2 regions of the Pseudomonas sp. NIBRBAC000502773 genome follow, and region 2 is predicted to be linked to the other one. Evidence: predicted binding sites of a transcription regulator. Region 2 holds the regulator's gene; the other holds the start of a gene.

Region 1 (6,575 bases), 2.4 Mb from region 2:
GGTCACCGGCGACAAGGTGGTCTGGCGCGCAGGCAACCAGGGCATCGGCGTGATCGTCGCCCAACTGCCGCGCAACACCGAACTGCGCCGCCCCGACAGCCGTGGCCAGCTCAAGCCGGTAGCGGCCAACGTCGACATGATCGTGATCGTGTTTGCACCGCTGCCCGAGCCCCATGCCAACCTGATCGACCGCTACCTGGTGGCAGCCGAGCATGCCGGCATTCGCCCGTTGTTGCTGCTGAACAAATTCGACCTGATCGACGAGCAGAATGCCCCCGCGCTCAACGCGCTGCTGGCGGTCTACCGCACCCTGGGCTACCCGGTGCTGGAAGTCTCGGCCCATCACGGCAATGGCATGGAACAGCTGCAACAGCAGTTGGACGGACGTATCAGCGTCTTTGTCGGCCAGTCGGGCGTGGGTAAATCCTCGCTGGTCAATAGCCTGCTGCCGGAAGTCGATACCCGCGTGGGCCCGCTGTCGGAGCTGTCCGGCCAGGGCACCCACACCACCACCACGGCGCGGCTGTTCCACTTCCCGGGCGGCGGTGAGTTGATCGACTCCCCGGGCATCCGTGAATTCGGCCTCGGCCACGTCAGCCGCAGCGATGTGGAAGCGGGCTTTATCGAATTCAACGACCTGATCGGCACCTGCCGCTTCCGCGATTGCAAACACGATCGCGAGCCGGGCTGCGCCCTGCTCAAGGCCCTGGAAGACGGCCGCGTGCAGCAGCAGCGAATGAACAGCTACCGGTCGATTATTGCGAGCTTGCCGGAAAGCAGTTACTAAACTGGCGAAACAACAAGGCCGCGATCATCGCGGCCTTGTTGTATATGGCTTAGGAACCCGTCCCCGGCACCGTAGGATCTTTCACCCCACCATCATCAAACAGGTTCAGCTTCTGCCGCAGTTCATGGGCCGGCAATGGCTCCTGCCCTGGCGGGATGGCGTTAGGGTCGGCCGGCACTTCACCTGGCCCGCCCGCTCCCTGGGTTGGCACCGGCGGCGCGACATGTTGGTCACCTTCAATCGCACGCTGGGCCTTTTTGGTCAGCACGACGATATCGATGCGGCGGTTGATCGGGTTGAACGGATCCTTGGGATCAAACAGCTGCGAAGACGCAAAACCCACCACCCGTGCCACTTGCGGGTCCGGATAGCTGCCGGCCACCAGTGCTCGACGCGCCGCGTTGGCACGGTTGGCGGAAAGCTCCCAGTTGCCGAAGTCACCCTGGCCCGCGTAAGGCTTGGCATCGGTGTGGCCGCTGATGCTGATCTTGTTCGGCACCGCCTTGATGGTGTCGGCCATGGCCAGCAGGATGTCTTCAAAGTACGGTTTCAAGCGTGCGCTGCCAGAGTCAAACATCGGCCGGTTGGCGGCGTCGGTGATCTGGATACGCAAGCCATCCGGGGTGATCTCGAACGAAATCTGGTCCTTGAACTTCAGCAGTTGCGGGTTTTCCTCGACCTTGGTCTGCAACTCTTGCAGCAACAGTTCAAGACGCTCCTGCTCGACCTGCTCGGCCATGGCTTCGACGGTATCGCGCTCGATCGGGATTTTTTCCTGCGGTGCTTCGGTCTTGACTTCCGGGTTGATGGTGCGCTCAGGCGCCAGCTGCGGCGAACCGCCCAGGTCGATCACAAAGGGCGTGCCGCTTTCCGAGAAGCCAATCGGGTCTTTGAAGTAGCCGGCAATGGCAATCTTCTGTTCGGGCGTGGCGGTGGACATCAGCCACAGCACCAGGAAGAACGCCATCATCGCCGTGGCAAAGTCGGCGAAGGCGATTTTCCAGGCGCCGCCGTGGTGCCCCGCAGCGAAGCGCTTGACGCGCTTGATGATTATCGGCTGGTTGTTTTCCATGGCTTAGCGACCGCGAACCGCTTGTTCCAGCTCGGCGAAACTTGGGCGATGCTTCGGGTACAACACCTTGCGACCGAACTCCACCGCCAACGAAGGCGGCATGCCGGAAGCGGACGCCACCAGACTGGCCTTGATCGATTCGTACAGGTTGATTTCTTCCTTGGCGTCGTGGGCCAGGGAGGTCGCCAGCGGGCCGAAGAAGCCGTAGGCCGCGAGAATACCGAAGAAGGTACCCACCAGCGCCGCACCTACGTGCATGCCGATAGCCGCCTGGTCACCTTCGCCCAGGGAGGCCATGGTTACCACGATACCCAGTACCGCCGCGACGATACCGAAGCCGGGCATGCCGTCGGCTACACCGGTCACGGCATGGGAAGGATGCTCCAATTCTTCCTTGAGGCTGAACAATTCCATGTCGAACAGGCCTTCAAGCTCATGGGGAGCCATGTTGCCGGAGGACATGATGCGCAGGTAGTCGCAGATGTAGGCGGTCATGCGCTCATCTTTGAGCACGGCCGGGTACTTGGCGAAAATCGGGCTGGCCGCGGCGTCTTCGATGTCGGCCTCGATGGCCATCATGCCTTCGCGGCGGCTCTTGTTGAGGATCTCGTAAACCAGGCCCAGCACTTCCAGGTAGAACGTGTGGGTGAAGCGCGAACCGAACATGCTCAGCGACTTCTTGATCACGTGCATGGTCATGTAGCCGGGGTTCGCCTGCAGGAAGGCACCCAATGCCGCACCACCGATAATCATCACCTCGAAAGGCTGGATCAGTGCCGCAATTTTACCGTGGGACAGGACGTAGCCGCCGAGCACGCTCGCGAAGACGACGATAATGCCGATAATTTTAGCCATAGGAGATGAGTACTTGCGCCGTCGGGTTCATGGACATATTTGGGGGAACTGGAAAACTCTTGTTCTACTTATCGGCAAAACTGCGCCAGACTATAGCCCGTTAAGGCGAAAAGCCAGTTCGGCCCGCTCCGGGTGTGTTGACCGCAAGTGATGATCGCGCCCCAATCATGGCTAATGAAACGACAGTCCCAACTGCAAAACCTGCTTCTCTAGCCGCTTGGATCAAGCGCCTGGACGAAGTGCTGCTGCCTGTTCCACAGGCCAGCCATGACCGCGTGTGCAAAGCCATCCGCGATAGCCGCAGTTCGTTGCGAGATATTGCCGAGCTGATGCAAAACAGCCCGGCCCTCGTACTCAGCGTCATGCGCGAGGCCAACAGCCACACCCATGGCAGCCTGACGGCGCCGGCGGAAAACCTCGAAGTGGCGCTTAACCGCCTGGGCCTCAAACGCGCCGAGGAACTGCTGGCACGCCTGCCGTCGGTGCCGGCCCATGAAATTCCCGTAGCGCTGCGCCAGCTGTTGCTGGTCAGCCAGCACGCCTCGCAACAAGCCAATGGATTGTTCGGCAGTCGCCTGGCGCGGCTGTGGCAGGACATTCACTGGGGCAGCCTGCTGTTTCTTTCACCGCTGTGGCCGATGGCCGTTGCCTACCCCAAGCTCCTGGAAGAATGGGAACTGCGGGTCATCCACAAGGGCGAGTCGGCACGCAAGGTCGAACAGGCATTGTTCGGCGTGCGCCTGCTGGACCTGTGCCTCGGCCTGACCGAGACCTGGCACCTGCCGATCTGGGTATCCCAGGGGTATACCTTGCTGCGGACCGAGCAGCGCTTGCTGGTCAAGGCCCTGCACATCGCCCGCGAAGACGACCCTCTTCGTCACCAGCAATTGCTCGACGCCGATCCCAACCTGCGCCGCTGGTTGAATCAGCCAGCCAATACGGTGCTGCTGGCCAACGGCCTGGCGATGTCGGCCCAGGAGTCCTGGACCTGCCCGCACACCCAGCGCTGGCAGTACCTCACCGCGTTGTACCTGCAACAGCCCCTGGGCGAGGTGCAGCAACAGGTGCACCAGCAAGCCGTCACCAGCGCTCGCAGCACCTTGATGCCCGACCTCTGGCACCCGGCGCTGTCGCTGATCTGGCCGTGGCATGTGCACAAGATTCATCGCGGCCTGCTGCCTGCACCACCGCCCACCGCCGAAGCCCTGGCTGTCTGGCGCAAGCGTTGTACCGAACTGCTGGTAGAGCCGAGCCGCTTTGCCAACGCCATGCATTTGACCACGTGCGCCAAGGAGGCCCTGGTGGCCAGCGGCATGCAGCGCGTCATGCTGTTCATGGCCGATCGTGCCCTGAGCACCTTGCGCGTACATCAGGCCGACGGCCTGCCGAAGGACGCCGCCAACCTGAGCCTGGATGTGGTCAACAGCACGCTGCTGCAGCGCCTGCTGGAAAAGTCCGCCCAGGTGCGCCTCACACCGGAAAACCACGCCCAGTTCTCGGCACTGCTGCCGCCGATCCTGCGCCGCCTGTTCACCGGCGAGCACCTGTTGTTGCGGTCCATGAGCTGCAACGGTCGCGTGGTGATGGTGATGGTCGCCGACCAGGGCGGCGGGCCGTTCTCGGAAACCACCGTGCAGGCCTTCGGTAAAACCGCCCAATGCATCGAGAAAGCCCTGCACAGCTTTACCAACCGCAGCGCTTGATGCTTGCGCTACAATCGCCGTCCTTTAATCGCCAACATTTGTGCCCAGGAGACCTCACATGCCTGACTTCTCTGGCTTGCCGCTGGTGATCGAGTCCAGTGACCTGCTCGCTCAACTGGATGCCGAACACCTGATTCTGGTGGACCTCACCAGTGCCGCCCGCTACGCCGAAGGGCACATCCCCGGCGCGCACTTCGTTGACCCCAAGCGCACCCAGCTGGGCCAGGCGCCGGCACCCGGCCTGCTGCCCGGCAAGGCCGAGCTTGAGAAACTGTTCGGCGAACTGGGCCACACGCCCGACGCTACCTACGTGGTCTATGACGACGAAGGCGGGGGCTGGGCCGGGCGTTTCATCTGGATGCTCGACGTGATCGGCCACCAGAAATACCACTACCTGGATGGCGGCCTGCTGGCGTGGCTGGAGGGCAAGCACCCGCTCTCCACCGACGTGCCCGCCCCGGCCGGCGGCCCGGTCAGCCTTACGCTGCACGATGGCCCCACCGCCACCCGCGAATACCTGCAAAGCCGTCTTGGGGCTGCCGACCTGGGCATCTGGGATGCCCGTGGCCCGCTGGAATACTCCGGCGAGAAAGTCCTCGCGGCCAAAGGCGGCCACATCCCCGGCGCGGTGAATTTCGAGTGGACTGCCGGCATGGACAAGGCGCGCAACCTGCGCATTCGCCGCGACATGCCGCAGATCCTCGAAGACCTCGGGCTGACCAAAGACAAAGAAATCATCACCCACTGCCAGACTCATCATCGCTCTGGCTTCACCTACCTGGTGGCCAAGGCGCTCGGTTATCCGCGAGTCAAAGGTTATGCCGGTTCCTGGGGCGAATGGGGCAACCACCCCGACACCCCCGTCGAGATTTAAGGTTTAAGGACAGTTAATGAAAAAGCAGTTGTTTATCCTCAGCCAGTACCTGCTGCCGCACCACCTGCTGTCGCGGTTGGCCGGCTGCATCGCCGAGTGCCGCGTGCGCTGGTTCAAGAATGCCTTCACCACGTGGTTCGCCAAGCGCTATCAAGTGGACATGTCCCAGGCCCTGGTGGAAGACGTGACCGCTTACGAGCACTTCAACGCCTTCTTCACCCGCGCCCTGAAAGACGGTGCCCGCCCACTGGACCAGACCCCTGGCGCCGTATTGAGCCCAGCCGATGGCGCAGTCAGCCAGCTTGGCCCCATCGAGCACGGTCGTGTGTTCCAGGCCAAAGGCCACAGCTTCAGCGTGCTGGAACTGTTGGGCGGCGATGCAGCGGTCGCCGCGCCGTTCATGGGCGGTGATTTCGCCACCATCTACCTGTCGCCGAAGGACTACCACCGTGTGCATATGCCTCTGGCCGGTACCCTGCGTGAAATGGTCTACGTACCTGGGCGGATTTTCTCGGTGAACCAGACTACCGCCGAAAACGTGCCGGAGTTATTTGCGCGTAACGAGCGCGTTGTCTGCCTGTTCGACACCGAACGCGGCCCGATGGCCGTGGTATTGGTCGGTGCGATGATTGTCGCGTCGATTGAAACCGTATGGGCCGGCCTGGTGACTCCGCCGAAGCGCGAGCTGAAAACCTTCCGCTATGACGAAGCTGCGCGCGCGCCGATTCACCTGGAGAAGGGTGCGGAACTGGGTCGCTTCAAGTTGGGCTCCACTGCGATCGTGCTGTTCGGGCCGGATCAGGTGAAGTGGGCTGAAGAACTGGTGGCGGGTTCGCCGGTGCAGATGGGCCAAGGCATCGCTTTACCTAAAGCCTGACGCCGAACCCAATGTGGGAGGGGGTTTGCTCCCTCCCACATTTAGTCAGTTACAACTGACCGTCGCGGTCGCGAAAACCCAGCAGATACAGCACGCCATCCAACCCCAGGGTAGAAATCGCCTGCTTGGCCGATTGCTTGACCAATGGCTTGGCACGGAACGCCACACCCAAACCGGCAATGGCCAGCATCGGCAGGTCGTTGGCGCCGTCACCGACCGCAATGGTCTGCTCCAGACGCAAACCTTCCTTGTGGGCCAGCTCCTTCAGCAGGTCCGCCTTGCGCTGCGCATCGACAATCGGCTCAACCGCGACGCCGGTCACCTTGCCATCCACCACTTCCAATTCGTTGGCGAACACATAGTCGATGCCCAGCTTGGCTTGCAATTGCTTGGCGAAGTAGGTGAAG
Region 2 (10,325 bases):
GTCCAACTGGGTTCGCTGGCCTGGACCCAACTGCAAGGCAGCAAACCGCACCAGGCCAACCTCTGGCGCCGCCTGCAACGCATCGGCCTGTCCGGCCCGTTGTCCCGCGACCTGCTGGCCCTGACCACCGAAATCGAAGAGCCTCGCCAGGCCTGGCGCATGTTGCTGGCCCACCTGGCGCGGATGATCGCCACCCCGGAAATCGAACCCCTGGAAGAGGGCGGTGTGATCGCCATGGTCGGCCCTGCCGGCATGGGCAAGACCACCACCCTGGCCAAGCTGGCGGCGCGCTATGTGCTCAAGTACGGCGCGAACAACATCGCGCTGGTGAGCATGGACAGCTATCGCATCGGCGCCCAGGAACAGCTCAAGACCCTGGGCCGTATCCTCAATGTGCCGGTCACCCATGTCGATCCGGGCCAGTCCCTGGCCAACGCGCTCGATCCGTTGCTGCGCAAGCGCGTGGTGCTGATCGACACCGCCGGCCTGCAGGCCAGCGATCCGGCGTTGCGCCTGCAACTGGAAAGCCTGGCCGGGCGTGGCATCAAGTCGAAAAATTACCTGGTGCTTGCAACCACCAGCCAGAAACAGGTTCTTACCGCTGCGTACCATAGCTACAAGCGTTGCGGTCTGGCCGGTTGCATCCTGACTAAACTGGATGAAACCGCCAGCCTGGGCGAAGTGTTGAGCCTGGCTATCAGCCATGAACTACCGGTTGCCTACCTGACCGACGGGCCGCGGATCCCGGATGATTTGCATCTGCCGCGCCGTCATCAGCTGGTCAGCCGCGCCGTCAGCGTGCAAATGCAAGAAGAGCCTAGCGAGGAAGCGATGGCCGATATGTTCGCCGACCTTTACCACAACCCGGCAAAACGGGTGGGTTGAGGTGCGATGAACACCGTGAAATGTACCTACATCGATGGTCTGCAAGCGATTCACGCGGCCAAGCCATGTAGCCTGCGTCTAAGCAAGACAAGGTAAAGAAATAAAATGGGCAGCATGCATCCCGTACAGGTGATCGCGGTGACCGGCGGCAAAGGTGGCGTCGGGAAAACTAACGTGTCAGTGAATTTGTCCCTGGCCCTGGCAGAGCTTGGCCGTCGCGTCATGCTGCTGGATGCTGACCTGGGGCTGGCGAACGTCGACGTTCTGCTGGGACTGACGCCCAAACATACCCTGGCCGATGTGATCGAGGGGCGCTGTGAGCTGCGTGACGTGCTGCTCCAGGGCCCTGGCGGGATCCGCATCGTGCCGGCCGCCTCCGGTACCCAGAGCATGGTGCACCTGAGCCCGGCGCAGCATGCCGGCCTGATCCAGGCATTCAGTGACATCGGCGACAACCTCGACGTGCTGGTGATCGACACCGCCGCCGGGATCGGTGAGTCCGTGGTCAGCTTTGTGCGCGCTGCGCAGGAAGTCTTGCTGGTGGTCTGCGATGAACCCACCTCGATCACCGACGCCTACGCCCTGATCAAACTGCTTAACCGTGACTACGGCATGAACCGCTTCCGCGTCCTGGCCAACATGGCCCAGAGCCCGCAGGAAGGCCGCAACCTGTTCGCCAAGTTGACCAAGGTCACGGATCGCTTTCTCGATGTCGCCTTACAATACGTCGGTGCAGTTCCCTACGACGAGTGTGTGCGCAAGGCTGTGCAAAAGCAGCGTGCAGTCTACGAAGCGTTCCCTCGTTCCAAGTGCGCATTGGCGTTCAAGGCTATTGCCCAGAAGGTCGATACCTGGCCGTTGCCTGCCAACCCTCGGGGGCATCTGGAGTTTTTCGTCGAGCGATTGGTGCATCAGACGAGTGCAGGACCGGTGCTATGACAGCGAACGGCTATAACGCTTACAAGAAATCTGCCCGTGACAGCCAAGGCGAGTTGATCGAGCGCTATGCGCCCCTGGTCAAGCGAATTGCCTATCACCTGCTGGCACGCCTGCCCGCCAGCGTCCAGGTCGAAGACCTGATCCAGGCGGGCATGATCGGCCTGCTCGAAGTGTCGACCAAGTACGACGCGAGCAAGGGCGCGAGCTTCGAGACGTATGCGGGTATCCGCATACGTGGCGCGATGCTCGACGAGGTGCGCAAGGGTGACTGGGCGCCGCGTTCGGTGCACCGCAATACACGCATGGTCAGTGACGCAATTCGTGCAATTGAAGCAAAAACCGGTCGCGACGCTAAAGATCACGAAGTTGCGGCCGAACTCCAATTGAGTCTCGACGATTATTACGGGATTTTGAACGATACCTTGGGCAGCCGCCTGTTCAGTTTCGACGACCTGTTACAGGACGGCGAACACGAAGGGCTGCACGAGGACGGCGCGAGCGCGCATATGGAGCCGTCCCGTGATCTGGAAGATGAGCGTTTCCAGGGAGCGTTGGCGGACGCCATTGCCAACTTGCCGGAGCGCGAGCGGTTGGTGTTGGCGCTGTACTACGACGAAGAGCTGAACCTCAAGGAAATCGGTGAGGTCCTGGGGGTCAGCGAATCCCGTGTCAGCCAGTTGCATAGCCAGTGCGCGGCCCGCTTGCGGGGGCGTCTGGGAGAGTGGCGAGCGCGCTGACAGGCAGTGTGGGGAGCATTGCAAAGCGATACCGCGAAGGTGATAGGCCTTCGCGGGCTCGGGCCGTGGTGCCCTTGGCAGTCCTTTTTGTGTAATGCCTGTTGATTGAAATGGCGCGTCCAGGTGCTGGGCGCGTTTAAGACTGCTTGGAGGTCGAATTGGACAAGAACATGAAAATCCTCATCGTTGATGACTTCTCAACGATGCGGCGGATCATAAAAAACCTGTTGCGTGACCTTGGGTTCACAAACACGGTCGAGGCGGATGACGGCCTTACGGCGATTCCGATCCTCAACAGCGGGAGCATCGACTTTCTGGTAACGGACTGGAACATGCCGGGCATGACCGGCATCGACTTGTTGCGCCACGTGCGTGCCGACGAAAAATTGCGCAGCCTTCCCGTGTTGATGGTGACCGCCGAAGCCAAGCGTGAACAGATCATCGAAGCCGCCCAGGCCGGGGTCAACGGTTACGTGGTCAAACCATTCACTGCACAGGCCTTGAAAGAGAAGATCGAAAAGATCTTCGAACGCATCCACGGCTGATGCCATCGCGGGGGAGCTATGGAGCATAAAGAAACGTCACAGGGAGACTTTGAGTCGACCCTGAAAAAGCATGCTCACCAGTTGGTTGACAGCCTTGAAAAAGGCCAGTTCGGCGACGCGGTGCAGTTGATCCATGAGCTCAACCAGACCCGTGACCGAGGCCTGTACCAGGAAGTGGGCAAGCTCACACGCGAGCTGCACAGCGCGATCGTCAATTTCCAGATTGACCCGCACATGCCCCAGGCCGAAGAGATTTCGCAGATCACCGACGCCACCGAACGCCTGTCCTATGTGGTCAGGCTGACCGAGGCGGCGGCTAACCGCACCATGGACCTGGTGGAAAACGCCACGCCCCTGGTCAACGGCATGGCCACGGAAGCCCACGCCCTGAGCGTTGACTGGGGCCGCTTCATGCGCCGTGAAGTCGGTGCGGAAGAGTTTCGTGAGCTGGCCCGTCGGGTCGAAGGGTTCTTGTCACGCAGCGAGCAGGAAAACCGCATGGTTTCCAGCAACCTCAATGACATTCTGCTCGCCCAGGATTACCAGGACCTGACCGGTCAGGTGATCAAGCGTGTGACCCAGTTGGTCACCGAAGTGGAAAGCAACCTGCTCAAATTGGTACTCATGGCCGGCCAGGTCGACCGTTTTGCCGGCATCGAACATGACCGCGAAGCGATCCTCTCTGAAAAAGATCCACAAAAACATCTCGCCAAGGGTGAAGGTCCGCAGATTCATGCCGATAAACGTGAAGACGTTGTGTCAGGTCAGGATGACGTAGATGACCTGTTATCCAGTTTAGGCTTCTAAGGAGCACCCACATGAGCTTCGGCGCCGATGAAGAGATCCTTCAGGATTTCCTTGTAGAGGCCGGCGAAATTTTAGAGCAACTGTCCGAACAACTGGTCGAGCTGGAAAGCCGCCCGGATGATGCGAACCTGCTCAATGCAATTTTTCGCGGTTTTCATACTGTAAAAGGGGGCGCCGGCTTCCTCCAGCTCCATGAGCTGGTGGAGTGCTGCCACATCGCCGAGAACGTGTTCGACATCCTGCGCAAGGGTGAGCGTCACGTTGATTCGGAGTTGATGGACGTGATTCTCGAAGCACTGGATGCGGTCAACGGCATGTTCAGCGAAGTGCGCGAGCGTGCCCCGATTACCGCAGCCACTCCGGAACTGCTGGCCGCCCTGGCGCGCTATGCGGAGCCGGCCGATACCTCGGCAGCGCCGGTGGTCGAAGCCGCGCCCGAGCCGGAACCGGTGGCGGAGCCTGAAGCGGATGTGACGGACAGCGAGTTCGAGCAACTGCTCAACTCCCTCAGTGCCGTCAAGGCCGAGGCCGAAGCGCCGGCGGCGGTTGCCCCGGCTGCCGCGCCGACCAGCGAGGACATTACCGACGCTGAGTTCGAGTCCCTGCTCGATCAATTGCACGGCAAGGGCCAGTTCGCCGCCGACGCCGTGGCGCCTGCCAGTGCCGCCGCCGGTGCTGCGGATGCGCCTGCCGCTTCTGCCAGCACCGACATCACTGACGATGAATTCGAAGCGTTGCTCGACCAGTTGCATGGCAAGGGCACCTTCGCGGCCGATGCCTTGCCGGCCGTCGCTGCGACGGCCGCAGCCCCGGCAGCACCCGTTGCCGACGCCAAGCCTGCGGACGATGGGTTGATCTCCGATCACGAATTCGAAGCACTGCTGGACGATCTGCACGGCAAGGGCAAGTTCACCGAAGTCGCCCCGGCCGCTGCTGCAGCCACGGCGGCACCGGTTGCCGCCAAAGCCGCCGCGCCCGCCGCCAAGCCTGCGCCTGCGCCGACTGCTGCCCCGGCTCCAGCGCGTGCCGCTGCGGCGCCGGTCGCGGAAAAACCGGCCAGTGAAGCCGAAACCACCGTGCGGGTCGATACCGCGCGGCTGGACGACATCATGAACATGGTCGGCGAGCTGGTACTGGTGCGTAACCGCCTGGTGCGCCTGGGCCTGAGCAGTGGCGATGAGGCCATGCAGAAGGCCGTGTCGAACCTCGACGTGGTCACCGCCGACCTGCAGACCGCGGTGATGAAAACGCGCATGCAGCCGATCAAGAAAGTCTTCGGTCGCTTCCCGCGCCTGGTTCGCGACCTCGCGCGCCAGCTGAAGAAAGAGATCAACCTGGAACTGGTGGGTGAAGAAACCGACCTCGACAAGAACCTTGTCGAGGCCCTGGCCGACCCGCTGGTCCACTTGGTGCGCAACGCTGTCGACCACGGTGTCGAAACCCCGGAAGAACGCGAGGCCTCGGGCAAGTCCCGTGGCGGCAAAGTGATCCTGGCGGCCGAGCAGGAAGGCGACCACATCCTGCTGTCGATCACCGATGACGGCAAGGGCATGGACCCGACCATCCTGCGCAATATCGCGGTCAAGCGCGGCGTGATGGACAAGGACGCCGCCGACCGCCTGACCGACACCGAGTGCTACAACCTGATCTTCGCCCCCGGCTTCTCGACCAAGACCGAGATTTCCGACGTGTCGGGCCGTGGCGTGGGCATGGACGTGGTGAAGACCAAGATCAGCCAGCTCAACGGCTCGATCAACATCTACTCGACCAAGGGCCAGGGCTCCAAGATCGTCATCAAGGTGCCGTTGACCCTGGCGATCATGCCGACCCTGATGGTGATGCTGGGCAACCAGGCATTCGCCTTCCCGCTGGTCAACGTCAACGAGATCTTCCACCTCGACCTGTCGCGCACCAACGTGGTCGACGGCCAGGAAGTGGTGATCGTGCGGGACAAGGCGTTGCCTCTGTTCTACCTCAAGCGCTGGCTGGTTGCATCGGCCGCCCATGAAGAGCAGCGCGAAGGCCATGTGGTGATCCTCTCCGTGGGCACCCAGCGTATCGGCTTTGTCGTCGATCAACTGGTGGGCCAGGAAGAAGTGGTCATCAAGCCTTTGGGCAAAATGCTGCAGGGAACCCCGGGCATGTCGGGCGCGACCATCACCGGTGACGGTCGGATCGCGCTGATTCTCGATGTTCCGAGCATGCTCAAGCGTTACGCCGCTCGGCGTATTTGATTCTGGTGGGGCAGGGCGGTATTGCCCGCCCCACCTAACGGAGTGTTTATGGCAGTCAAGGTCCTGGTGGTGGACGATTCGGGTTTCTTCCGCCGCCGCGTCTCGGAAATTCTTTCCGCCGATCCAAGCATCCAGGTGGTCGGCACGGCCACCAACGGCAAAGAGGCGATTGATCAAGCCATTGCGTTGAAGCCGGACGTGATCACCATGGACTACGAGATGCCGATGATGGATGGCATCACGGCAGTCCGGCACATCATGCAACGCTGCCCGACCCCGGTATTGATGTTCTCCTCGCTGACCCACGAAGGCGCCCGAGTGACCCTCGACGCGCTGGATGCGGGGGCGGTGGACTTCCTGCCGAAGAATTTCGAAGACATTTCGCGCAACCCCGAGAAGGTCAAGCAACTGCTGTGCGAGAAAGTCCACAGTATTTCCCGCAGCAACCGCCGCAGCCTGTTCAGCGCGCCAGCCCCTGCGCCGGCACCGGTGGCCGCGCCGGCGGCGCCTGCCGGTTCCACGTTTGGCCGCCCGGCGCCTGCGCCGGTTGCACGGCCTGCCGCGCCGCCGGTACGAACGTCGGCACCGGCGGCTGCCCATTCGCCTGCGCCCAAGCGCAAGGCCTATAAGCTGGTCGCCATCGGCACCTCCACCGGCGGCCCGGTCGCCTTGCAGCGCGTGTTGACCCAATTGCCGGCCAACTTCCCGGCGCCGATCGTGTTGATCCAGCATATGCCCGCCGCGTTCACCAAGGCCTTCGCCGAGCGCCTGGACAAGCTCTGCCGCATCAGCGTCAAGGAAGCCGAGGATGGCGACATCCTGCGTCCTGGCCTGGCGTTGCTGGCTCCGGGCGGCAAGCAGATGATGGTCGACGGCCGTGGCGCGATCAAAATCCTGCCGGGCGATGAGCGCCTCAACTACAAGCCGTGCGTGGACATCACCTTCGGTTCGGCGGCCAAGTCCTACGGCGACAAAGTTCTGGCGGTGGTGCTCACCGGCATGGGCGCCGACGGCCGTGAAGGCGCGCGCCTGCTCAAGCAGGGCGGCAGTGCGATCTGGGCCCAGGACGAGGCCAGCTGCGTGATCTATGGCATGCCCATGGCCATCGTCAAGGCTGACCTGGCCGACGCCGTCTACAGCCTGGACGACATCGGCAGGCATCTGGTGGAGGCCTGCCTCTGATGGATGTATTGAGCCTGATCGGCATCATCCTGGCGTTTGTCGCCATTATTGGCGGCAACTACCTCGAAGGCGGTCACCTGGGCGCCCTGGCCAACGGCCCGGCGGCGCTGATCGTGATTGGCGGCACGGTGGGCGCCGCGTTGCTGCAGTCACCGATGAGTTCGTTCAAGCGCGCGATGCAGATCCTCATCTGGATCATTTTTCCGCCGCGTGTCGACCTGGCCGGTGGCATCGATCGCGTCGTCAACTGGAGCCTCACCGCACGCAAGGAAGGCCTGCTGGGTCTCGAAGGCGTGGCCGATGCCGAACCCGACAGCTATTCGCGCAAAGGCCTGCAATTGCTGGTGGACGGCGCCGAACCGGAAGCGATCCGCAGCATCCTCGAGGTGGATTTCTACACCCAGGAAAGCCGCGACATCAACGCCGCCAAAGTGTTTGAAAGCATGGGCGGCTACGCGCCGACCATCGGCATCATCGGCGCGGTGATGGGCCTGATCCACGTGATGGGCAACCTGGCCGATCCGTCGCAACTGGGCAGCGGTATTGCCGTGGCGTTCGTTGCCACCATTTACGGGGTGGCCAGTGCCAACCTGGTGCTGTTGCCGGTGGCCAGCAAGCTCAAGTCGATTGCCATGCGCCAGTCGCGCTATCGCGAGATGCTGCTCGAAGGCATCCTGTCGATTGCCGAGGGCGAGAACCCGCGCTCCATCGAATTGAAGCTCCAGGGCTTCATGGATTGATGGGGAGTATTGCCAATGAGCCGTCGCCGTCGCGAGCCTGAAGAACACGTCAACCACGAGCGGTGGCTGGTGTCCTATGCGGACTTCATCACCTTGCTGTTCGCCTTTTTCGTGGTGATGTACTCCATCTCGTCGATCAACGAAGGCAAGTACAAAGTCATTTCCCAGGCGTTGATCGGCGTGTTCAACGACGCCGACCGTTCGCTCAAGCCGATCCCGGTTGGCGAAGAGCGGCCCAAGACCGTGACCCCGGCCAAGCCGCTGGTCAACGACAGCGACGAAACCGCTGCCGGCGTGGGCGGCACCAGTGATCCGCTGAAAAGCATCGCCGATGACATCAGTGCCGCGTTTGGCGACCTGATCAGCTCCAACCAGATGACCGTGCGCGGCAATGAGTTGTGGGTGGAGATCGAGCTCAATTCCAGCCTGCTGTTCGCCAGTGCCGATGCATTGCCCAGCGACCAGGCGTTCACCATCATCGACAAGGTGGCGGCGATCCTCAAACCGTTTGAAAACCCGATCCACGTTGAAGGCTTTACCGACAATGTGCCGATCAGTACCGCGCAGTACCCGACCAACTGGGAGCTGTCATCGGCCCGTGCCGCAAGCATCGTGCGCATGCTCGCGATGCAGGGCGTGAACCCTGGACGCCTGGCGTCGGTGGGGTATGGCGAGTTCCAGCCGGTGGCCAATAACGCCACGCTCGAAGGCCGCGCACGCAACCGTCGGGTGGTGCTGGTGGTGTCTCGAAACCTGGAAGTGCGCCGTAGCCTGACCGGCACCGGTACCGCCAATGCAACACCGGATGCGGCCTTGAAGCGCGCTGGCACACAAACTGCACCGGCCCCTGCAAAGCCGCCGGTTCAGCAGAGTGCCGTCAATTCTCCGTCGCCGGCTCAATAACCTTATGCAATGTCTCGGTCGCGCGCGTGCCCACCGGGAGGAACCATCCGAATGAGAGTCTGGGCAGTTGCCAATCAAAAAGGTGGAGTCGGCAAGACCACCACCTCCATCGCTTTAGCCGGCTTGCTGGCCGAGGCGGGCAAGCGTGTGGTCGTGGTCGATCTCGACCCCCACGGCTCGATGACCAGCTATTTCGGCTACGACCCGGATGCGCTGGAGCACAGCAACTACGACCTGTTCCTGCACAAAGGCAACGTACCGGCCGACCTGCCCGGGCAATTGCTGCTGCCCACCAGTAACGAAAGCATTTCCCTGCTGCCGTCGAGTACCGCGCTGGCCACCCTGGAGCGCCAGTCGCCGGGGCAGAGCGGCCTGGGCCTGGTGATCGCCAAGACCCTGGCGCAACTGTGGCAGGACTTCGACTACGCCATCATCGACAGCCCGCCGTTGCTCGGCGTGCTGATGGTCAACGCTTTGGCGGCCAGCCAGCAACTGGTGATCCCGGTGCAGACCGAGCACCTGGCGGTCAAGGGCCTGGAGCGCATGGTCAGCACCCTGGCGATGATCAACCGTTCGCGCAAACAGGCGTTGCCGTACAGCATCGTGCCCACCCTGTTCGACCGCCGCACCCAGGCGTCCCTGGGCACCTTGCGCGTCCTGCGCGATGCCTACCCGGAGACCATCTGGAACGGCTACATCCCGGTGGACACCCGCCTGCGTGATGCCAGCCGTGCCGGGCTCACGCCGTCGCAGTTCGACGGCAAAAGCCGCGGTGTGCTGGCCTACCGGGCGTTGCTCAAGCACCTGCTGTCCCAGCAGCTTGTGGCACAGGTGGCCTGATGATGAACCGTCCCGTCGAACTCAAGGTCAAGACCCGCCCGCAACTGGCACTGGAATCCTACCTGGATGCCTTGCTGCAGGACGCGACCGCAGAAGAATTACAGGAGCCTATCCTGGTGCTGGAGCCGGCGGTCGAAGTGCCGTCGTCGAGCAGCCTGGATGAGTTCCAGTTGGCTGTATTGGAAGAGCAGGCCCGCGATGCACTCGTCGTCCCGGTCAGCGTCCCGGTGGTCGCGCCCGTCGCGCCTGCGGTGGTCGAGCCGGTCGTGGAAGTGCACCTGCCACCGAGCATCACGCCACCGCCGGTGAGTGGCGATGATCGTCCGGCCTGGGCGGCCGAGCCATTTGAATGTTTGCTGTTCGACGTCGCCGGGTTGACCCTGGCGGTGCCGTTGGTGTGCCTGGGCTCGATCTATTCGTTGGAAGGCCAGGAATTGACGCCATTGTTCGGGCAGCCGGAATGGTTCCTGGGCATCCTGCCGAGCCAGGCCGGTAACCTCAAGGTGCTGGACA

The links. Region 2 encodes FliA, which starts transcription of late flagellar genes. Its sites were predicted from a motif close to CTAAAGTTTNNNNNNNNNNNGCCGNTAA; they were not measured.
Region 1: a site for FliA is predicted at 2,783-2,810, ahead of motA (flagellar motor stator protein MotA). Genes of this name have one in related genera too.

Annotation. Positions count from the first base shown of each region.
Region 1 covers NZ_CP041189.1:3,918,468-3,925,042, reverse strand. The annotation lists gene rsgA (small ribosomal subunit biogenesis GTPase RsgA) at 1-787, shown strand, start outside; gene motB (flagellar motor protein MotB) at 837-1,859, opposite strand; gene motA (flagellar motor stator protein MotA) at 1,863-2,714, opposite strand; gene NIBR502773_RS17990 (HDOD domain-containing protein) at 2,882-4,417, shown strand; gene NIBR502773_RS17985 (rhodanese-like domain-containing protein) at 4,476-5,291, shown strand; gene asd (archaetidylserine decarboxylase) at 5,308-6,168, shown strand; gene serB (phosphoserine phosphatase SerB) at 6,218-6,575, opposite strand, start outside.
Region 2 covers NZ_CP041189.1:1,472,789-1,483,113, reverse strand. The annotation lists gene flhF (flagellar biosynthesis protein FlhF) at 1-885, shown strand, start outside; gene fleN (flagellar synthesis regulator FleN) at 991-1,824, shown strand; gene fliA (RNA polymerase sigma factor FliA) at 1,821-2,561, shown strand; gene NIBR502773_RS06670 (chemotaxis response regulator CheY) at 2,732-3,106, shown strand; gene NIBR502773_RS06665 (protein phosphatase CheZ) at 3,125-3,913, shown strand; gene NIBR502773_RS06660 (chemotaxis protein CheA) at 3,925-6,147, shown strand; gene NIBR502773_RS06655 (chemotaxis response regulator protein-glutamate methylesterase) at 6,196-7,329, shown strand; gene NIBR502773_RS06650 (flagellar motor protein) at 7,329-8,069, shown strand; gene motD (flagellar motor protein MotD) at 8,085-8,972, shown strand; gene NIBR502773_RS06640 (ParA family protein) at 9,024-9,812, shown strand; gene NIBR502773_RS06635 (CheW domain-containing protein) at 9,815-10,325, shown strand, end outside.